Regions from separate parts of the Cellulomonas endometrii genome, predicted to be linked through region 1. Evidence: riboswitches for the same ligand, from Rfam matches in the RefSeq annotation. Region 1 holds a riboswitch; each other region holds the start of a gene.
The links. Region 1 has a riboswitch for S-adenosylmethionine ahead of QNH85_RS09125 (ABC transporter substrate-binding protein). Riboswitches for the same ligand answer to the same signal wherever they lie in the genome.
Positions count from the first base shown of each region.

Region 2: another riboswitch for S-adenosylmethionine. It lies ahead of QNH85_RS17055 (methylenetetrahydrofolate reductase); the one in region 1 lies ahead of QNH85_RS09125 (ABC transporter substrate-binding protein).
Region 3: another riboswitch for S-adenosylmethionine. It lies ahead of QNH85_RS17345 (aminotransferase class V-fold PLP-dependent enzyme); the one in region 1 lies ahead of QNH85_RS09125 (ABC transporter substrate-binding protein).

Region 1 is NZ_CATKPC010000006.1:168,880-174,569, reverse strand. Features, by position in the region: gene QNH85_RS09140 (dipeptide ABC transporter ATP-binding protein) at 1-628, opposite strand, end outside; gene QNH85_RS09135 (ABC transporter permease) at 625-1,572, opposite strand; gene QNH85_RS09130 (ABC transporter permease) at 1,569-2,528, opposite strand; gene QNH85_RS09125 (ABC transporter substrate-binding protein) at 2,528-4,162, opposite strand; SAM riboswitch class IV at 4,239-4,353, opposite strand; gene QNH85_RS09120 (LLM class flavin-dependent oxidoreductase) at 4,409-5,524, opposite strand; gene QNH85_RS09115 (LLM class flavin-dependent oxidoreductase) at 5,537-5,690, opposite strand, start outside.
Region 2 is NZ_CATKPC010000020.1:25,698-31,387, forward strand. Features, by position in the region: gene QNH85_RS17045 (Hsp20/alpha crystallin family protein) at 1-204, shown strand, start outside; gene metE (5-methyltetrahydropteroyltriglutamate--homocysteine S-methyltransferase) at 278-2,626, opposite strand; gene QNH85_RS17055 (methylenetetrahydrofolate reductase) at 2,635-3,678, opposite strand; SAM riboswitch class I at 3,684-3,779, opposite strand; gene QNH85_RS17060 (SMP-30/gluconolactonase/LRE family protein) at 3,902-4,873, shown strand; gene QNH85_RS17065 (helix-turn-helix domain-containing protein) at 4,910-5,236, opposite strand; gene QNH85_RS17070 (hypothetical protein) at 5,291-5,623, opposite strand.
Region 3 is NZ_CATKPC010000021.1:16,644-22,333, reverse strand. Features, by position in the region: gene QNH85_RS17350 (pentapeptide repeat-containing protein) at 1-538, shown strand, start outside; gene QNH85_RS17345 (aminotransferase class V-fold PLP-dependent enzyme) at 605-1,999, opposite strand; SAM riboswitch class IV at 2,049-2,164, opposite strand; SAM riboswitch class I at 2,314-2,424, shown strand; partial or broken gene QNH85_RS17340 (DUF1737 domain-containing protein) at 2,431-2,607, shown strand; gene QNH85_RS17335 (rhodanese-like domain-containing protein) at 2,631-3,080, shown strand; gene QNH85_RS17330 (O-succinylhomoserine sulfhydrylase) at 3,077-4,327, shown strand; gene QNH85_RS17325 (hypothetical protein) at 4,284-4,781, opposite strand; gene QNH85_RS17320 (hypothetical protein) at 4,830-5,414, opposite strand; gene QNH85_RS17315 (GNAT family N-acetyltransferase) at 5,590-5,690, opposite strand, start outside.

The sequences.
Region 1 (5,690 bases):
GGACGAGCTGATCCAGGTGGTCGAGGATCCGCCGCTGCACCGTGACGTCGAGGGCGCTGGTGGGCTCGTCCGCGACGAGCAGGCGCGGGCCGGCGGCGATCGCGACGGCGATGAGCACCCGCTGGCGCATGCCCCCGGACAGCTGGTGCGGGTACTGGCGGGCGCGGGCGGCGGGGTCGTCGATGCCGGCGCGCCGCAGCAGCTCGACCGCGCGGCGGCGCGCCTCGGCCCGCCGGGCGAGCCCGTGGATCACGAGCACCTCCGCGACCTGGTCGCCGACGCGCTGCACCGGGTTGAGCGAGACGGTCGGGTCCTGGGGCACGAGCCCGACCTCGCGGCCGCGCACCGCCTGCAGCTCCTTGTCGGTCAGCCGCGACACGTCCCGGCCGGCGAGCCGCACGGTGCCGCCGGTGACGGCGCCGCCCCGGGCCAGCAGGTGCAGCGCCGCGTGGGCAGTGGTGCTCTTGCCGGAGCCGGACTCCCCCACCAGCGCGACGACCTCGCCGGCGCGGACGGTCAGGTCGACGCCCCGCACGGCGCGGTAGGTCCCGCCGCCGGCCGTCCGGTACGCGACCTCCAGCCCGCGCACCTCGAGCACGGGCTCCGTGCCCCGGTCCTCCTGCGTCACTGGTCGTCTCCCGTCGTCTCGAGGGCGCGCGCCACGCGGTTGGCGGCCAGCACCACCGCGACGATCACGAGCCCGGGCAGGGTCGTCAGCCACCACGCGGTGGCGAGGAAGTCGCGGCCGCCGGAGACCAGCGACCCCCACTCCGGGGTGGGCGGCGGCGTGCCGTAGCCGAGGAAGCTCAGCGCGGACACGGCGAGCACCGCCGCCCCGAGCTCCAGCGCGACGAGCGCCAGGACCGGTCCGGACGAGTTCGGCAGCACGTGCCGGAGCAGCACCGCGTACCACCGCGACCCGGACGCCCGCGCCGCCTCGACGTAGACCGAGGTGGACGTGCGCAGCACCTCGGCGCGCATCACGCGCGCGAACGTCGCGACCGCGCCGATGCCGACCGCGACGGCGATCTTCGCCGCACCGGTGCCCAGCGCCGTGATGATCGCCAGCGACAGCAGGATGCTGGGCACCGCGAGCAGGACGTCGACCAGCCGGCCGACCACGTCGTCCACCCACCCCCGCAGGAATCCCGCGAGCAGGCCGAGCAGCGAGCCCACGACCAGGCCGACCGCGACCGCGAGCGTCGTCGTCCGCAGGGACAGCGAGGCGCCGTGCACGACGCGGGTCCAGACGTCGCGGCCGAGGTGGTCGGTGCCGAGCAGGTGCGCGGCGGACGGCGGCTGCAGTCGGTCCGCGGGGACCCCCGTCAGAGGGTCGCCGGACGCGAACACCCCCGGTGCGACAGCCCACGCGGCGACGAGCAGCAGCACCAGGCCGGCGAGGACCAGCCCGGGCCGTCGGACCAGGTACCGGGCGGCCCGCGCGACCCGCGGGCCGGTGGCCCCGGCGCCGCGCACCCGGCCGCGGCGCAGGATCGACCGCGCGTCCTCGCGGTCGGTGATCTCGATCTCGTCCGTCGTCCGCGCCAGCGGGCCGGACACGGCGGCGCTCACGCGGCCACCGCCCCGAGCCGACCGCGGGACTGGATCCGCGGGTCGAGCAGCGGGTACAGCAGGTCGACGACGAGGGTGGTGACCACGAACACCAGCGCGGACAGCACCACGACGGCGAGGACCACCGGCACGTCCTGCTGGTCGACCGACTGCACGGTGAGCCGCCCCAGCCCGACGCGCGAGAACACCGTCTCCGTGACGACCGCCCCGCCGAGCAGGGAGCCGACCACCACGCCGAGCATCGTGAAGGCGGGGATCGCCGCGTTGCGCAGGGCGTGCCCGAGGTGCACGCGCAGCCGCCCGGCGCCCTTCGCCCGGGCGGTCTCCACGTACGGCTCGCCGAGGGTGCTGCGCAGGCTGCGGGACAGCACCTGGGCGAGCTGGGCGCCCGGCGGGACGGCCAGCGTGACGGCGGGGAGCACCAGGCTGCGCCACCCGTCGTTGCCGATCGCCGGCAGCAGCCCCGCGCGGAACGACACCCACTGCAGCAGCACGAGGCCCACGAAGAACGTGGGCAGCGCGACCCCGAGCGGCGGCAGCGCCGACAGCGCCTGGCGCAGCGCCCGGCTGCGCGGCAGCACTGAGGCGACGGCGAGCACGGTACCGCCGGCCACCGCGAGCGCCAGCGCGGCACCCGTCAGCTTCAGGGTCTCCGGCAGCGCCTGGGCGACGAGCGTCCCCGCCGGTGCGCCCGACTGGTACGAGGCCCCGAAGTCCAGCCGCAGGGCCCGCCACAGCGCGTCGGCGTACTGCACGAGCACGGGCCGGTCCAGGCCGTACTGCGCGCGCAGGTCGTCGAGCAGCGCCGGGTCGACGTCCTGCACCTCGCCGCCGGCGCCGGCCGCGAGCGCGGCGGGGTCGCTGGGCAGCAGGTAGAGGACGAAGAACGCGAGGGTGAACGCCGCCCAGAGCACGAGCAGGCCCTGGGCGGCGCGCCGCACGAGGTACCGGGCCATCAGCTGGCGTCCACCCACGCGTCGTAGAAGTCCAGCCGGCTGGAGCCCTCGAACGTCAGGCCGTGCACGTGCTCCGCGGCGGCGATCGTGGTCGACAGCTCGTAGACCGGGATGGCGTGACCGTGCTCGATCAGCAGCCGCGACGCCGCGGTGACCAGCTCCTCGCGCGCGGCGGGGTCGGTGGCGGCGGCGGACCGGTCGAGCAGGTCGTCGACCTCCTCCGGCGCCCGCTTGTTGATGTTGCGGGCGTTCGCGGAGAACACGGTCCGGAGCACGTCCGGGTCGGACCGGGTGAGGTTGTAGTAGTCGAAGTCGAAGTCCCCGTCGGCCTTGATCGCCGTGGACTCCGCGATCTCGACGTGCTGGAGCTGGAGGTCGACGCCGATCTGCCGGAGCTGCTGCTGCACCAGCTCGAGCGGCGCGGGGTCCTGCCAGAACGTCACGGTCGTCGACAGCCGCTGGCCGTCCTTCTCGCGGATGCCGTCGTCGCCGACCGCCCAGCCCGCGTCGTCCAGCAGCTGCTCGGCGCCCTGCGGGTCGTAGGCGAGGTCGTCCGCGAGTGACTCGAACAGCGGCGTGGAGTGGGACAGCACGCCGGACGCGGCCTGGTCGCGCTCGGTCAGGACGGTGTCGACGATCTGCTGCCGGTCGATGCCCTTCGAGATGGCGACGCGGACGGCCTCGTCGGACGCCAGCGGGCTCGACTCGTTCGGGAACAGCTGGTAGGCGACGCCGGGGTTGGCGCGCTGCTCGAGCCAGAACCCGTTGCCGTCGAACTGCGCCTGGTCGACGGGGTTGATCGCCGCCGTCGCGTCGATCTGGCCGGACTGCAGGCTGCCCGCGCGGACCGAGGCCTCGGGGATGACCTGGAACGTCACGGTGTCGAGGTAGGCCTCGCCGGTGTGGTCGTTCGCGGCCGAGCCCCAGGCGTAGCCGTCGACCTTGGAGAGCACGACCTCCTGGTCCTGCGTGTACGACTCGACCGCGAACGGCCCAGAGCCCACGTAGTCGCCGGCGCACCGCTCCTCGGGCGTCAGCGTCGCCGACGCGGGCGACAGCAGGCCGAGCGAGAACGTCGAGCTCGCCTGCAGGAACTGCGCGCTCGGGGCGGCGAAGTCCACGGTCACGGTCCGCTCGTCGACGACCGTCGTGCCCTCGTACCCGACCAGGTACTGCGAGCCGAGCGACGCCGTGGCGCCCAGGGCGACGATCGTGTCGAAGTTCGTCTTCACGGACGCGGCGTCGATCGGCGTGCCGTCGGCGTACACGGCGTCGTCCCGCAGGTGGAACGTGTAGCTCGACGCGTCGTCGCCGACCTCCCAGCTCTCGGCGAGCCACGGCACGATCTCGCCGGACTCCGGGTCCTGGGCGGTCAGGGACGCGACGGTCTGGCGGGCCACGGCGATCGCGTCGTTGTTGCCGACCTGCTGCGGGTCGATGCAGCGGGAGTCGACGGTGATCGCGAACCGGAGGTCGCCGCCCTCGACGGGCTCGGCCGACGCGGCGGCGTCCGTGGGGCCGTCACCGCCGGAGCCGCCCGCGCCGCCCGAGCACGCGCCGAGCAGCAGGGTCGTGGCGGCGAGGGCGGCGGCGGCGCCCGAGCGGGCGTCCCGCCGGCGGGGAGGTGTGGTCATGCTGAGCTCCTGGTGGTCGCCGGCAGGGGCCGGCCGGCGCGGGGCCGGAGCGCGCGGGGGCGCGGTCCGGCGGCCGTTGCCGTGCTTACCCGTCCCGCGGTCGCGGTCGGGTCAGGTCGTTCCCGGAGCACCCCGTCACGTCGAAGGGTTGCTGGCCAGCGAGCCGGGCCTTGGTGCTGGCGCTCGTCACCCGGGGGTGAGGGAACCCGCGGCGGCGGGGCCGGTCAAGGAGCCGCCGCGGGGTTCTCACATGCCGGATCCGGGTGTCGCCGCGGTGAACCCGGCCGCCCGGCGCGGGTCCGCCGCGCTCCACAGGTCGGTCGTCACCTCGGCCCTCACGAGCGGCGCGACCTCCTCGGCGAACCGGCGCAGCACGTCCTCCTGCTCCGCCGGGTCGAGCAGGTGGTTCACCGAGACGGACTGCAGCACGTGCCCGTAGGACGCGTGGTAGTCGAGGATCTTCTCGGCCACCCGCTCCGGGGACCCGACCAGGGCCGGCCCGCGCTCGACCGCCTCCTCCAGGGTCCGGAAGCTCGGCGCCCTCCCGACGGCGTCCGCCCCGTACCCGCGGCGCGCAGCGGCGTCCACCTGCCCCTGGTACAGCGGCCGGTACTGGGCGACCGCCGCCTCGGTGGTGTCGGCCAGGAACAGGCCGCCGGACCCGGCGCCGACGAACGCCGCCGCCGGGTCGTGCCCGTGCGCGGCGTACCGCTCGCGGTAGTGGTCGATCAGCACCTGGTAGTTCTCCCGCGGCTGGAGCGCGTTCGCCGTGACGACCGGGTCGCCCCACCGCGCCGCGAGCTCGACCGCGAACCGGGACGTCGCCGACCCGTGCCAGATGCGGAACGGACCCGCGTACGGGCGGGGCAGGGTGGTGGCGTGCTCGAGGCGGTGCCGGTGCCGGCCCTCCCAGGTCACGTCCTCCTCGGACAGCAGCAGCCGGAGCAGCTCGTAGTTCTCCTCGAGGTACTCGTACTGCCTGCCGACGTCGAGCCCCAGCAGCGGGTACTGCAGCACCTCGTTGCCCTTGCCGATGACGATCTCCAGCCGCCCGCGGGACAGCTGGTCGACGGTGGCGAGGTCCTCCGCGACCCGCACGGGGTCGAGCAGCGCCAGGACCGTGACGCCGGTCGACAGCAGGATGCGGCTGGTCGACACCGCGACCGCCCCGAGGATCACCGTGGGGGCGGACGACAGCACGTCGCCGGCGTGCCGCTCCCCCACGGCGAACGAGTCGAACCCCAGCTCCTCGGCCAGCACGGCGTGCCGCACCGTGCGCGCGAGCCGGTCCGCCGGCGGCACCGCCCTCCCGGTCACCGGGTGCGGCGGGTTGAAGACGATGTCGAGCAGCTGGAACCGCACGCCGCGTCCCGCTCAGGCCGCGGCGGCGGCAGCGGCGGCGTCGCGGGCGGCGACCCCCTCGCGCACGAGCGGGATGACGTACCGGCCGAAGTCCACGGCGTCGTCGAGCAGGTCGTACCCGCGCGCCGAGATGATCCGGACACCGCGGTCGTAGTACGCCAGCAGC
Region 2 (5,690 bases), on a different contig from region 1:
ACCTACGCGCGGCAGCTGACCGTGGGCCGCGGCCTGGCGCTCGACGCCATCTCCGCGTCGTACGCCGACGGCGTGCTGACGCTCACCATCCCCGTGGCCGAGGAGGCCAAGCCGCGCCGCATCGAGGTCACCACCGGTGGGACACCGGCGACCATCGAGCAGCGGGCCGACGCGTCGCAGCCGGAGCAGCACGCGAACGCCTGAGCCGGCGGCACGGCGCGCACGACGCCCCGGTCCCCCGCGCGGGGAGACCGGGGCGTCGTCGCGTCCGGGGCCGTCAGGCGGTCGGCACCGCCAGGCCCGCCCGCACCGTGCGCGTCGCCGCGAGGATGTGCTCCAGCGACGGCGTGACCTCGGCGTACCGCCGGGTCTTCAGCCCGCAGTCCGGGTTCACCCACAGCTGCGCCGGGTCGATCGCGCGGACGGCCTCCGAGAGCAGCTCGGTGACCTCCGCCTCGCTCGGCACGCGCGGCGAGTGGATGTCGTAGACGCCCGGGCCGATGCCGCGCGGGTAGCCCTCGGCGGCGATGTCGGCCAGGATCTCCATCTTCGAGCGGGCCGCCTCGATCGACGTCACGTCGGCGTCCAGGCCGTCGATCGCGCCGATCACCTCGCCGAACTCCGAGTAGCACAGGTGCGTGTGGATCTGGGTGTCCGGCCGCACGCCCGACGTCGCCAGGCGGAACGACCGCACCGACCAGTCCAGGTAGGCGGCGTGGTCCTCGGCACGCAGCGGCAGCAGCTCCCGCAGGGCGGGCTCGTCGACCTGGACGATCGCGGTGCCGGCGGCCTCGAGGTCGGCGATCTCGTCCCGCAGCGCCAGCGCCACCTGGTTCGCGGTGTCGGCGAGCGGCTGGTCGTCGCGGACGAACGACCACGCGAGGATCGTGACCGGCCCGGTGAGCATGCCCTTGACCGGCTTCGGGGTGAGCGACTGCGTGTAGGTCGTCCACGGCACGGTGATCGGTGCCGGGCGCGACACGTCGCCCCAGAGGATCGACGGGCGGGTGCAGCGCGAGCCGTAGGACTGCACCCAGCCGTGCTGCGTCACGTCGAACCCGTCGAGGTTCTCGGCGAAGTACTGCACCATGTCGTTGCGCTCGGGCTCGCCGTGCACGAGGACGTCCAGGCCGATCTCCTCCTGGAGCTCGACGACGCGGCGGATCTCCGCCTTCATCTCGTCCTCGTACTGCGCGGCGGTCAGCTCCCCGCGGCCGAACGCGGCGCGGGCCACCCGGATCTCCGGGGTCTGCGGGAACGACCCGATCGTCGTGGTGGGCAGGGCCGGCAGGCGCAGGCGGGCGGCCTGGGCGTCGCGGCGGGCGTCGAACGGCCCGCGGTGGAACGCGTCGGCGGGCAGCGCGGCGAGCCGGTCGCGGACCTCCGGGCGGACGACGCCGGGCGCCTCGGCGCGGCTCCGGCGGGCGTCGGCGGCGGCGAGCAGCTCCGCGTGCACGGCCTCGCGGCCCTCGGTCAGGCCCGTCGCCAGGGTGACGACCTCGCCGACCTTCTGGTCCGCGAACGCCAGCCACGACCGCAGGGTCGGGTCGAGCTGCTGCTCCTCCTCCACGTCGTGCGGGAGGTGGAACAGCGACGTCGAGGTCGCGACCGCGACCTGCGCGGCGCCCAGGCCCTCCAGACGCTCGAGCGTGCCGAGCGCGGCCGAGAGGTCGGCGCGCCAGACGTTGTGGCCGTCGACGACGCCGCCGACGAGCACCTTCGACCCCAGGCCCGGCACCGGCTCCGCCGGGACGTCGCCCCGCACGAGGTCGATCGCGAGGCCCTCGACGTCGGTGCCCGCGAGCACGGGCAGGGCGTCGCGGAGGTCGCCGTAGGGCGCGGCCACGAGGATCGCGGGGCGCTCGGCGGCGGGCAGCGCGGTGGCCAGCGCCCGGTACGCCTCGGCCGCCGCGGCGAGCAGCCGGTCGGCGGGCACGCCGGTCGACTCCGACACCAGCGCGGGCTCGTCGAGCTGCACCCACGTGGCGCCGGCGCGGGCGAGGTCCCGCAGCAGCTCCGCGTAGACCGGCAGCACGTCGGCGAGGCGGTCGATCGGCAGGAAGTCCTCCGGCGCGTCCTCGGTCGGCTTCGCCAGCGCCAGGAACGTCACCGGCCCGACGAGCACCGGGCGGGTGAGCACGCCGTCGGCCAGGCCCTCGGCGAGCTCGCGCACCGGGCGGTCGCTCGCGTAGCGGAACGTCGTCGTCGGGCCGATCTCCGGGACCAGGTAGTGGTAGTTCGAGTCGAACCACTTGGTCATCTCGAGCGGCAGGTCGTCCCCGCGGCCGCGGGCGACGGTGGAGTACCCCGCGAGGTCCAGCCCGCCGTCGGCCGTCGTCAGGTCGGCGAACCGCTCCGGCACCGCGCCCAGCACGGTCGCGGCGTCGAGCACGTGGTCGTAGAAGGAGAACGCGCTGGGGATCGCGGGCAGGCGGGTGTCCAGGCCCAGCCCGGCCAGGTGGGTGCGGGTGCGGCGGCGCAGGTCGGCGGCCGCCGCCTCGACCTCCTCGGCGCTCGCGCGGCCGGCCCAGAACGCCTCGAGGGCCTTCTTCAGCTCGCGGCGCGGCCCGATGCGGGGGTAGCCCAGGATCGTGCCGGCGGGGAAGGGGTGCGTGTGCTCGGTCATGTCTCGCCTCAGCTGGTGGGAACGGGGGTCGGGTCGTCGAGGGGGGCCGCGGTGACGCGGCTGTGCGCGCTGGGGGCGTCGCCACCGAGGCCGGCGCCCTCCAGCAGGTCCAGCGCGGGGCCGGGGGTGTTGAAGGTGTAGAGGTGGACGCCGGGCGCGCCGCCGTCGAGCACGGCGTTCGCCAGGTCGACGCCCAGGCGGGTGCCCGCGCGGTGCCGGCGGCCGACGTCGACGGGGTCCTCGGGGTCGAACGCGTCGAGCACGTCGAGGACCTGCGCCGGCACCTCCACGCCGGTGAGCTGCTGGACGCGGCGCAGGCGTGCGGGGTCGGTCATCGGGATGATCCCCGGGATGATCGGGATGACGACGCCCGCGTCCCGGGCCAGCGCCACGAGCTCGCAGTACGAGTCGACGTCGTAGAACACCTGGGTGATCGCGAAGTCCGCGCCGGCCTCCTGCTTGGCGAGCAGCGCCGCGATGTCCTGCTCCCGCGTGCTGCCCGAGCCGGCGTTGCCCCGCGGGAACGCGGCGACCGCCACCGACAGCGGCCGGCTCGCCGCGCGGACGGCCTGCGCGGGGCTGGTGGCGCACCGGCGCCGCTCGATCTCCCGGAGCAGCGCCACCAGGGCGCTCGCCGTCGGCAGGCCCTCGGGGTGCGGCCGCCAGGACTCGTCGGCGGGCGGGTCGCCGCGCAGCGCCAGGAACGAGCGGACGCCCTCGTCCAGGAACTCCTCGACCGTGCGGGTCAGGTCCTCCCGCGAGGTGCCCACGCAGGTCAGGTGCGCGATCGGGCTGAGCGACGTCTCGCGCAGCAGCCGCCGCACGAGCGCCCGGGTGGTCTGCCGGGTGCTGCCGGACGCGCCGTAGGTGACGGACACGAAGTCCGGGCGCGCGGCGGCGAGCTGCTGCACCGTGGACCACAGCCGCGGTGCGGCGTCCGGGTTCCGCGGCGGGAACAGCTCGAACGACACGGTGGGGCGGTCGACGGCACCGAGGCCGTCGGCCACCGCGTCGTCGGCCGTGGGGTGCGCGGGTGCGCCAGTACTGCTCATCGTCAGCTCCATCGAACCTGGCGGAAGCACCCACACCCTCACGAGGAGGGGGGTTGCTGCGACGTCGACGAGCCAGGTCTCTCGGCCGCTCTGGATGGTGTGGCCACCGTAGAGCCCGCCCCGGAGGGTGTCCAGTGCCCCTGATGCGTCATCTACTCGTGACGGGGACCACACGCGGAGGGCTGCGCGTGCGGGTCGCTGGGCGGCGTGCCAGGGTCGGCCGATGACCGACCTGCGCGCCGTCCCGCTGCCCGCCACCCGCCTCCGGGTCCCCGACCTGGTGGCCGCTGCCCGGGCGGCCGGCACCGTGACCGGTCGCGCCGAGGTGCTCGGGGACGCGCGCGCGGAGCTGGGGGAGCGGCCCCTCTGGGACGCGTCGGCGGACGCGCTGGTCTGGGTCGACATCGACGGCCGCACCGTGCACCGGTGGGCCGGCGGCGACCCCCTGCGGGACAGCCTGTCGAACGTCCCGTCGCAGGTGGGGGTCGCCTGGCCCACCGCGTCCGGGGGGCTGCTGCTCGCGACCGCGGACGGGCTCGGCGTCCACGACGGCACCACGCTCGGACCGGTCACCCGGCCCGGCGACATGCCGGCCGGGTACCGGTTCAACGACGGCGGGTGCGACCCGGCCGGGCGGTTCTGGGTGGCGAGCATGCCGCGGGACGGGTCACCCGGTGACGGCACGGTCTACCGGGTGTCGTCCGGCGGGTCCGCCGACGGGTCCGCCGCTGCGGACGGGCTCGACGTCCGGGCGGTGCACACGGGCGTCGGCATCGGGAACGGGCTGGCGTGGAGCCCCGACGGCGGCACGTGCTACCTGACGGACACCGCGGCCGGGGTGGTGTTCCGGATGCCGTACGACGTCGCGTCCGGCACGTGCGGGGAGCCGGAGGTGCTCCTCGCGTTCGACCCGGACGGGCCGACCCCGGACGGCACCGCGGTGGACGCCGAGGGGTGCCTGTGGCTCGCGGTGTACGGCGCCGGGTGCGTGCTGCGGGTCTCGCCGGACGGGACCCCGGTGGGCGTGGTCGAGGCGCCGACGCCGGACGTGACGTGCCCGGGGTTCGGGGCGCCGGGTGCCGGGCGGCTGTTCGTGACGACCGCCGCGGCCGACGGCGACCCGCTGGGCGGGGCGGTGCTCGGGTGCGCCGTCGCGGTCGACGGGCTGCCGGTGCCGCGGTTCGCCGACCGGTGAGCCGGCGCTCCCCGGCGCGTTGCCCGCGGTCCCACCTCAGTCCTCCCCGGGAGCAGGCTCACCGACGACGGTGAGGCGCCCACCCAGCGCGGACGCGAGGCGCACCAGCGTGTCCCTGGTCGGGTTGCCGAGCCCGCGTTCGATGCGGCTGATGTCCGCCTGCTGAACCGACGCCCGCTGCGCGAGCTGTGCCTGACTGAGGTGGTTCTCCCGGCGGAGTGCCGCGATGTCCTGGCCCAGCCGTTCGTCCGCTGCCAGCCGGGCACGGAGATCGGCCCCCGTCCGGTTCGCGACGGCCTGGACGTCGGGGGTCCACCCCGCTCGGACGTCCTCTGCGATCTGGCGGTACGGCGTCGTGGCCATGGCGCACCTCCCGTGCTGTCCTGGCTGATCTTATGTGCTGACGCACATGGGACGTCAAGTGCTCGCCCGCCAGGCGGCGAGGTGGCGCCTGGCCGCCGCGATCTCCCGGCGCTGCCGTCGTTCCGACGGGTCACGTCCCTTGTCGTACGCGTGGAGCAGCAGGACGACGCGATCGCCGTGGAAGGTCGCGAAGATCCGCAGGAGCACCGTGCGGCGAGCACCGCGGAACGGTTCGGAGGGCGACCTCTGGCCGCGGGAGAGGACGGCGGCGAGGGACTGCCGGACACGCAGCTCGTACAGGCCGCCGCCGAGAGCGCGGCACCACTCGGTTCCCACCAGGTCGAGGCCGTGCGGCTCGACGACATGAGTCAGCACCGCGTCGACCACGGCCTGCGTGTACGGGTCGGCCCGGCGGAACCACCGCTCGAACCCGGACGTTCCCGTGGCGTCGTCC
Region 3 (5,690 bases), on a different contig from region 1:
GCTGGACCTGTCCGACGCCGACGCGGAGAGCGCCCGGGTGATCGAGTGCCTGCTGCGCGGCTGCGACCTGGGCGGCGCCGAGCTCGACCACGCGCACCTGGTCGACACCACGCTGACCGACTGCCGCGCGGGCACCCTGCGGGCCCGGTCGGGGTCGTGGCGGGACGTGACGCTGCGGGACTGCCGGCTCGGCGCGTTCGAGGCGTTCGGCAGCTCGTGGGACCGGGTGACCGTCGAGGGCGGGAAGATCGACTACCTGAACCTGCGGGACGCGCGGGTGCAGGACCTCCGGTTCGTGCACTGCACGATCGGCGACCTGGACCTCGCGGGGGTGAAGGCCGCGCGGGTGCGGTTCGAGGACTGCCGGGTCGGGCGGCTCGACGTCACGCGGGCGCAGCTGCGGGAGGTCGACCTGCGCGGCGCGGACCTGGCCGGGCTGGACGGCACCGCGGGCCTCAAGGGCGCCACGATCAGCCGGCAGCAGCTGCTGGACCTGGCGGACGCGCTCGCGGAGCACCTGGGCGTCACCGTCCGCTGACCCCGTGGCGGGCGTGCGCGACCCGGGCCGGCCTGCCCCCCGCTCGGGCCGACCCGGGCCGCGGTCTCAGTCCTCCACCGCGGGGCCGCACGCGGCGGCCGCGGTGGCGGCGATGGCGTCGATGCCGGGCACCGCGGGCCGGGGCCGGGTGTCCCCGGCCACCGTCCAGCACCCGTCGACGACCTCGTACGCGGCGCGCGGCCCGTCGGCGACGAACGCGTGGAGCCCGGCGACGAGCCGGTCGACCGCGTCGGTCGTGGTGCCGACGCCGACCGACGCCCGCAGCGCCCCGCCGGTCACGCCGACCCGCGCGAGCAGCGGGTGCGCGCAGAACCGGCCGTCCCGCACGCCGATCCCGTGCTCCGCCGACAGGTACGCGGCGACGAGCCCGGAGTCGTGGTCGCCGAGCGTGAACGACACGACGCCCACCGGGTCGGCGGAGTCGGACCACAGCCGCAGCACCCGCGCGCCGGGCACGGTCGCGAGGCCCGCGAGCAGCCGGTCCCGCAGCGCCGTCTCGTGCGCGGCGAGCGCGCCGTCGGGCAGGGCCGCCAGGGTGTCGCACGCCTCCGCGAGCGCCACCGCGCCGAGCACGTTCGGCGAGCCGCCCTCGTGCCGCGCGGGCGCCGGCTGCCACAGCGTCCGGTCGGTGCGGACGTCGCGGACGGCGCCGCCGCCGGCGAGGTAGGGGGTCCCGGCGTCCAGCCAGTCCCGGCGCCCCACGAGCGCACCCGCCCCGAACGGCGCGTACGTCTTGTGCCCGGAGAACGCCACGTAGTCGACGCCCGACTCGGCCAGCGAGAACGCGCGGTGCGGGACGAGCTGCGCGCCGTCGACGGCCACGCGCGCTCCCGCCTCCTGCGCGAGCGCCACCACCGAGGCGATCGGCAGTGCCTCGCCGGTCACGTTGGACGCGCCCGTCACCGTGACCAGGGCGTACGGCTGCCGGGCCAGCTCATCGCGCAGGGCGACGAGCGTCTCCGCGACGGTCGGCGCGGACGGCAGGACCGTCGCCACCCGGCCGGAGCCGCGGACGGACCGCACCCAGGGCAGCAGGTTGGCGTGGTGCTCGACGTCGAGCACCAGCACCCGCCCGCCGTCGGGCACGCACCCGGCCAGCAGGTTGAGCGAGTCGGTGGTGTTCCGCGTGATGACCGCGACGTCGTCCTCGCGGGCCCCGACGAACCGCGCGACCGCCGACCGGGAGGCCTCGTACAGGGCCGTCGACACCTGCGACAGGTAACCCGCGCCGCGGTGCACGGACGCGTACAGCGGCAGCACCTCGACGACCCGCGCGGCGACGGACTCGAGCGCCGGCGCGGACGCCGCGTAGTCCAGGTTGGCGTACGGCACGGACCGGCCGTCGACCAGCGGGACGAGCGTGTCCCAGCCGACGACGGGCAGCAGCGCCTGCTCGGCGGTGACGGCGGTGGCACACGTGGTGGCGGTGGAGACGGACATGGGAGGACCCCCGGGTGGATCGATGGGGGCCCGGTGCGTCGACCGGGTCACCCCGCGCTTGCCGGCCACCGGACGGTGGACGGCCAGGTCGTCACCCGGGGCACCCCGCCGCGGAGGGAGGGTTGCCGGCCAGCGAGCCGGGGCTTCGCGCTGGCGCTCATGACCTGCCACGAGGATGGGGCGGGCGCGGCGGAGGTGTCAACCGGCGTCCAGCCACCGGCACGGGTGAACCCGCCGCGGACCAGAAGGGGACCGGCCGTGGACCGGCCGTGGACGAGGGGAGTGACGCCCCCGGCCGATGGCGTAGCATCGCCGCACCATCCAGAGCGGCCGAGAGATCTGGCTCGTCGACGCCGCAGCAACCCGCGGTCCGCCTCCTCGCGAGCCGGACCGGCCGAGGGTGCTTCCGCCAGGTCCGATGGAGGAGACGCATGACCGACACCGACGACCGCCTGCGCTACCGCCTGCTGACGGGGCCGGACGACCGCTCGTTCTGCGAACGGGTCAGCGAGGCGCTGGCCGACGGCTACGAGCTGCACGGCGCCCCCGCGGCGACCTTCGACGGCCAGCGCGTGATCGTGGCGCAGGCCGTCGTGCTGCCCGCGTCCGCCACGGCCCGGGTGCGGCCGCTGTGAGCGCGCGGCACGGGCACGGCTACGCCGGCGACCTGACCCCGCAGGAGGCCTGGGACCTGCTCGCGTCCGACGAGCGCGCCGTCCTGGTCGACGTCCGCACCGAGGGCGAGTGGCAGACCATCGGCGTCCCCGACACGGGCGACCTGGCCGGCGAGGACACCGCCGAGCGCACCGCCTTCGTGCAGTGGACCGACGCGTTCGGCCGCCCGAACCCGCGGTTCCTCGACGAGCTCGCGCGCGCCGGGATCACGCCCGACGACCCGCGGCCCGTCGTGTTCCTGTGCCGGTCCGGCGTGCGCTCCGTCGCCGCCGCGAGCACCGCGACCGCCGCGGGCCTCGGCCCGGCGTACAACGTCCTGAGCGGGTTCGAGGGCGACGTCGGCCCCGACGGCCGCCGCGGCCACCAGGGCTGGCGCGCCGAGGGGCTCCCGTGGCGGGAGGCGTGACCACCCCCGGCCCCGGCGACTGGCAGGACGACCGGCTCCCGCGCGAGGGGCTGCGGCCGGACACGCTCGCGGTCCGCGGCGGCACCGTCCGCACCGGGTTCCAGGAGACGTCCGAGGCGCTGTTCCTCACCCAGGGGTACGTCTACGCCCACGCGGCCGACGCGGAGGCCGCGTTCGCCGGCGAGAGCGACCGGTTCCTGTACTCCCGGTACGGCAACCCCACGGTGTCGAGCTTCGAGGAGCGGCTGCGCCTGCTCGAGGGCGCCGAGGCCTGCTACGCGACGGCGTCCGGCATGTCCGCGGTGTTCACGGCCCTCGCGGCGCTGGTCCGCTCCGGGTCGCGCGTGGTCGCCGCCCGGGCGCTGTTCGGGTCGTCGGTGGTGATCTTCGACGAGATCTTCGCGAAGTGGGGCGTCCGGACCGACTACGTCGACGGGCACGTCCCCGAGCAGTGGGAGGCCGCGCTCGCCACCCCCGCGGACGTCGTGTTCTTCGAGACCCCGTCGAACCCGATGCAGGACCTCGTGGACATCGCCACCGTCAGCCGCCTGGCGCACGCGGCCGGCGCGGTCGTCGTGGTCGACAACGTGTTCGCGACGCCCGTCCTGTCCCGGCCGCTCGCGTTCGGCGCCGACGTCGTCGTGTACTCGGCGACCAAGCACATCGACGGGCAGGGGCGCGTCCTCGGCGGGGCGATCCTGGGCACCGACGCGTTCGTGCACGGCCCGGTGCAGACGCTGATCCGGAACACGGGGCCCTCGCTCAGCCCGTTCAACGCGTGGGTGCTGCTCAAGGGCCTGGAGACGCTGTCGCTGCGGGTGCGGCACCAGACGGCGTCCGCGCTGACCCTCGCCGGCCGGCTGGAGCAGCACCCCGCCGTCGCGTCGGTCCGGTACCCGTACCTGCCGTCGCACCCGCAGCACGACCTCGCGCTCGCGCAGCAGGACGGCGGCGGGACCGTCGTGACGTTCGACCTGCGGGTGCCCGAGGGCGCCGGGCCGGACGTGGCGAAGAAGTCGACGTACGCGTTCCTCGACGCCCTGCGGGTCGTCGACATCTCGAACAACCTGGGCGACGCGAAGTCCCTGGTCACGCACCCGGCGACGACCACCCACCGCAAGCTCGGCCCGGCCGGGCGCGCGGCGGTCGGCATCGCGGAGTCCACCGTGCGGCTGTCGGTCGGGCTCGAGGACCCCGCCGACCTCAGCGACGACCTGGAGCAGGCGCTGGCGGCGCTGGAGGGCTGACCGCCGGCGCCGCGGGCTCCGCGGCCGCGCGCGGCCGCCAGCGCAGCAGCGCGACGAGGGCGAGCGCCGTCGGGACGAGCGCGAGGACGGCGCCGTTCGCGATCACGGACGGCCACGACGTGCCGGCGCCCGACGGCGGTCCGACGACGAGCAGCGTCGCGGCCGCGGTGGTGACGACCGCCGTCGCGAGCGTGGTGAGCGCGATCGCGACCGCACGCGCCGGCCGGCCCCGCGGCGGCAGGGACGGGGCGACCGCGAGCACGCCCAGGCCGACCACCGTCAGCGCGGCCGTGCACGGCAGCGTGAGGAACGCGACCAGGTACAGGCTGTAGCCCGCGCCGGCCAGGACGTCCGCCGGCGACATGCCCAGCACCAGCGCGAGGACCAGCCACCCGCCGACGAGCACCGCGGGCAGCGCGAGGCCGGCGAGCACCCAGTGCCACAGACGAGTCACGCACTCAACCTAGCGAGCAGCCGCTCCAGCCCGCGCGGCTCCGGGGCCTCAGGCGGCGACGAGGGCCCGGAGCTGCGCCGCGGCGGCCGGTCCGCCGGCCAGCGGGTGCAGCACGACCCCGTCGACGCCGGCCCGGCGCGCGAGCTCGCGCACCTCGGCCACGAGGCGGTCGGCGGTCGTCACGACCCGGGTGTCCGCCGGCGACCACGTGAGCCCGGCCAGGGCGTCGAGGTGCTCGAGCTGCGACCGCTTGCGGCGGGCGGTCCTCTCGTCGCCCGCGAGCACCACCTCCAGGTCCAGCAGCACCCGCACCTCCGCCCGGTCGCGGCCCGACGCGGCGACGGCCTCCTCCACCAGGGCGGCGACCCGCGACAGCGCGCCCACGGACGGCACGGCGACGGAGAACTCGAGCCGGATGACGTCGGCGTGCACCGCGGCCAGGGCGATCGCCGACTCGGACCCGGGGCGCGACTCCACGGTGCGCACGCCGTAGTCGGGGGCGAGCACGTGGATGGTCGGGTCGGGCGCGGGCGGATGCGCGGGAGCCGGGGCGTGCCGGCGGGCGAGCGGCAGGACGACGGGCAGGTGACGTGCGGCGGCCGCGGGCGCGCGGTCCAGGACGGGCTGAGCCATGGGGTGTCCTCGAGGGGTGGGGCGGGGTGCGCGGCGAGGGCCGTACCGGCCGCGGGCGCGCGAGGTCGTCAGCTCAGCGACAACAGACCCGGCTCAGGAACACGCGAGCACGGTAACCGGCCGGGCGGGCGGGGCACCACGGCGCGTCCACATGCCGGTCCCCGGTGTCGGCGGGTCAGACCGCCGGGGGCGTGAGCGTGCGGCCGAGGTACAGGCCCAGCGGGTCGCCCTCCCAGTCGCCGAACGGCAGCACCGGCCGGTACCCGAGCGCCCGGT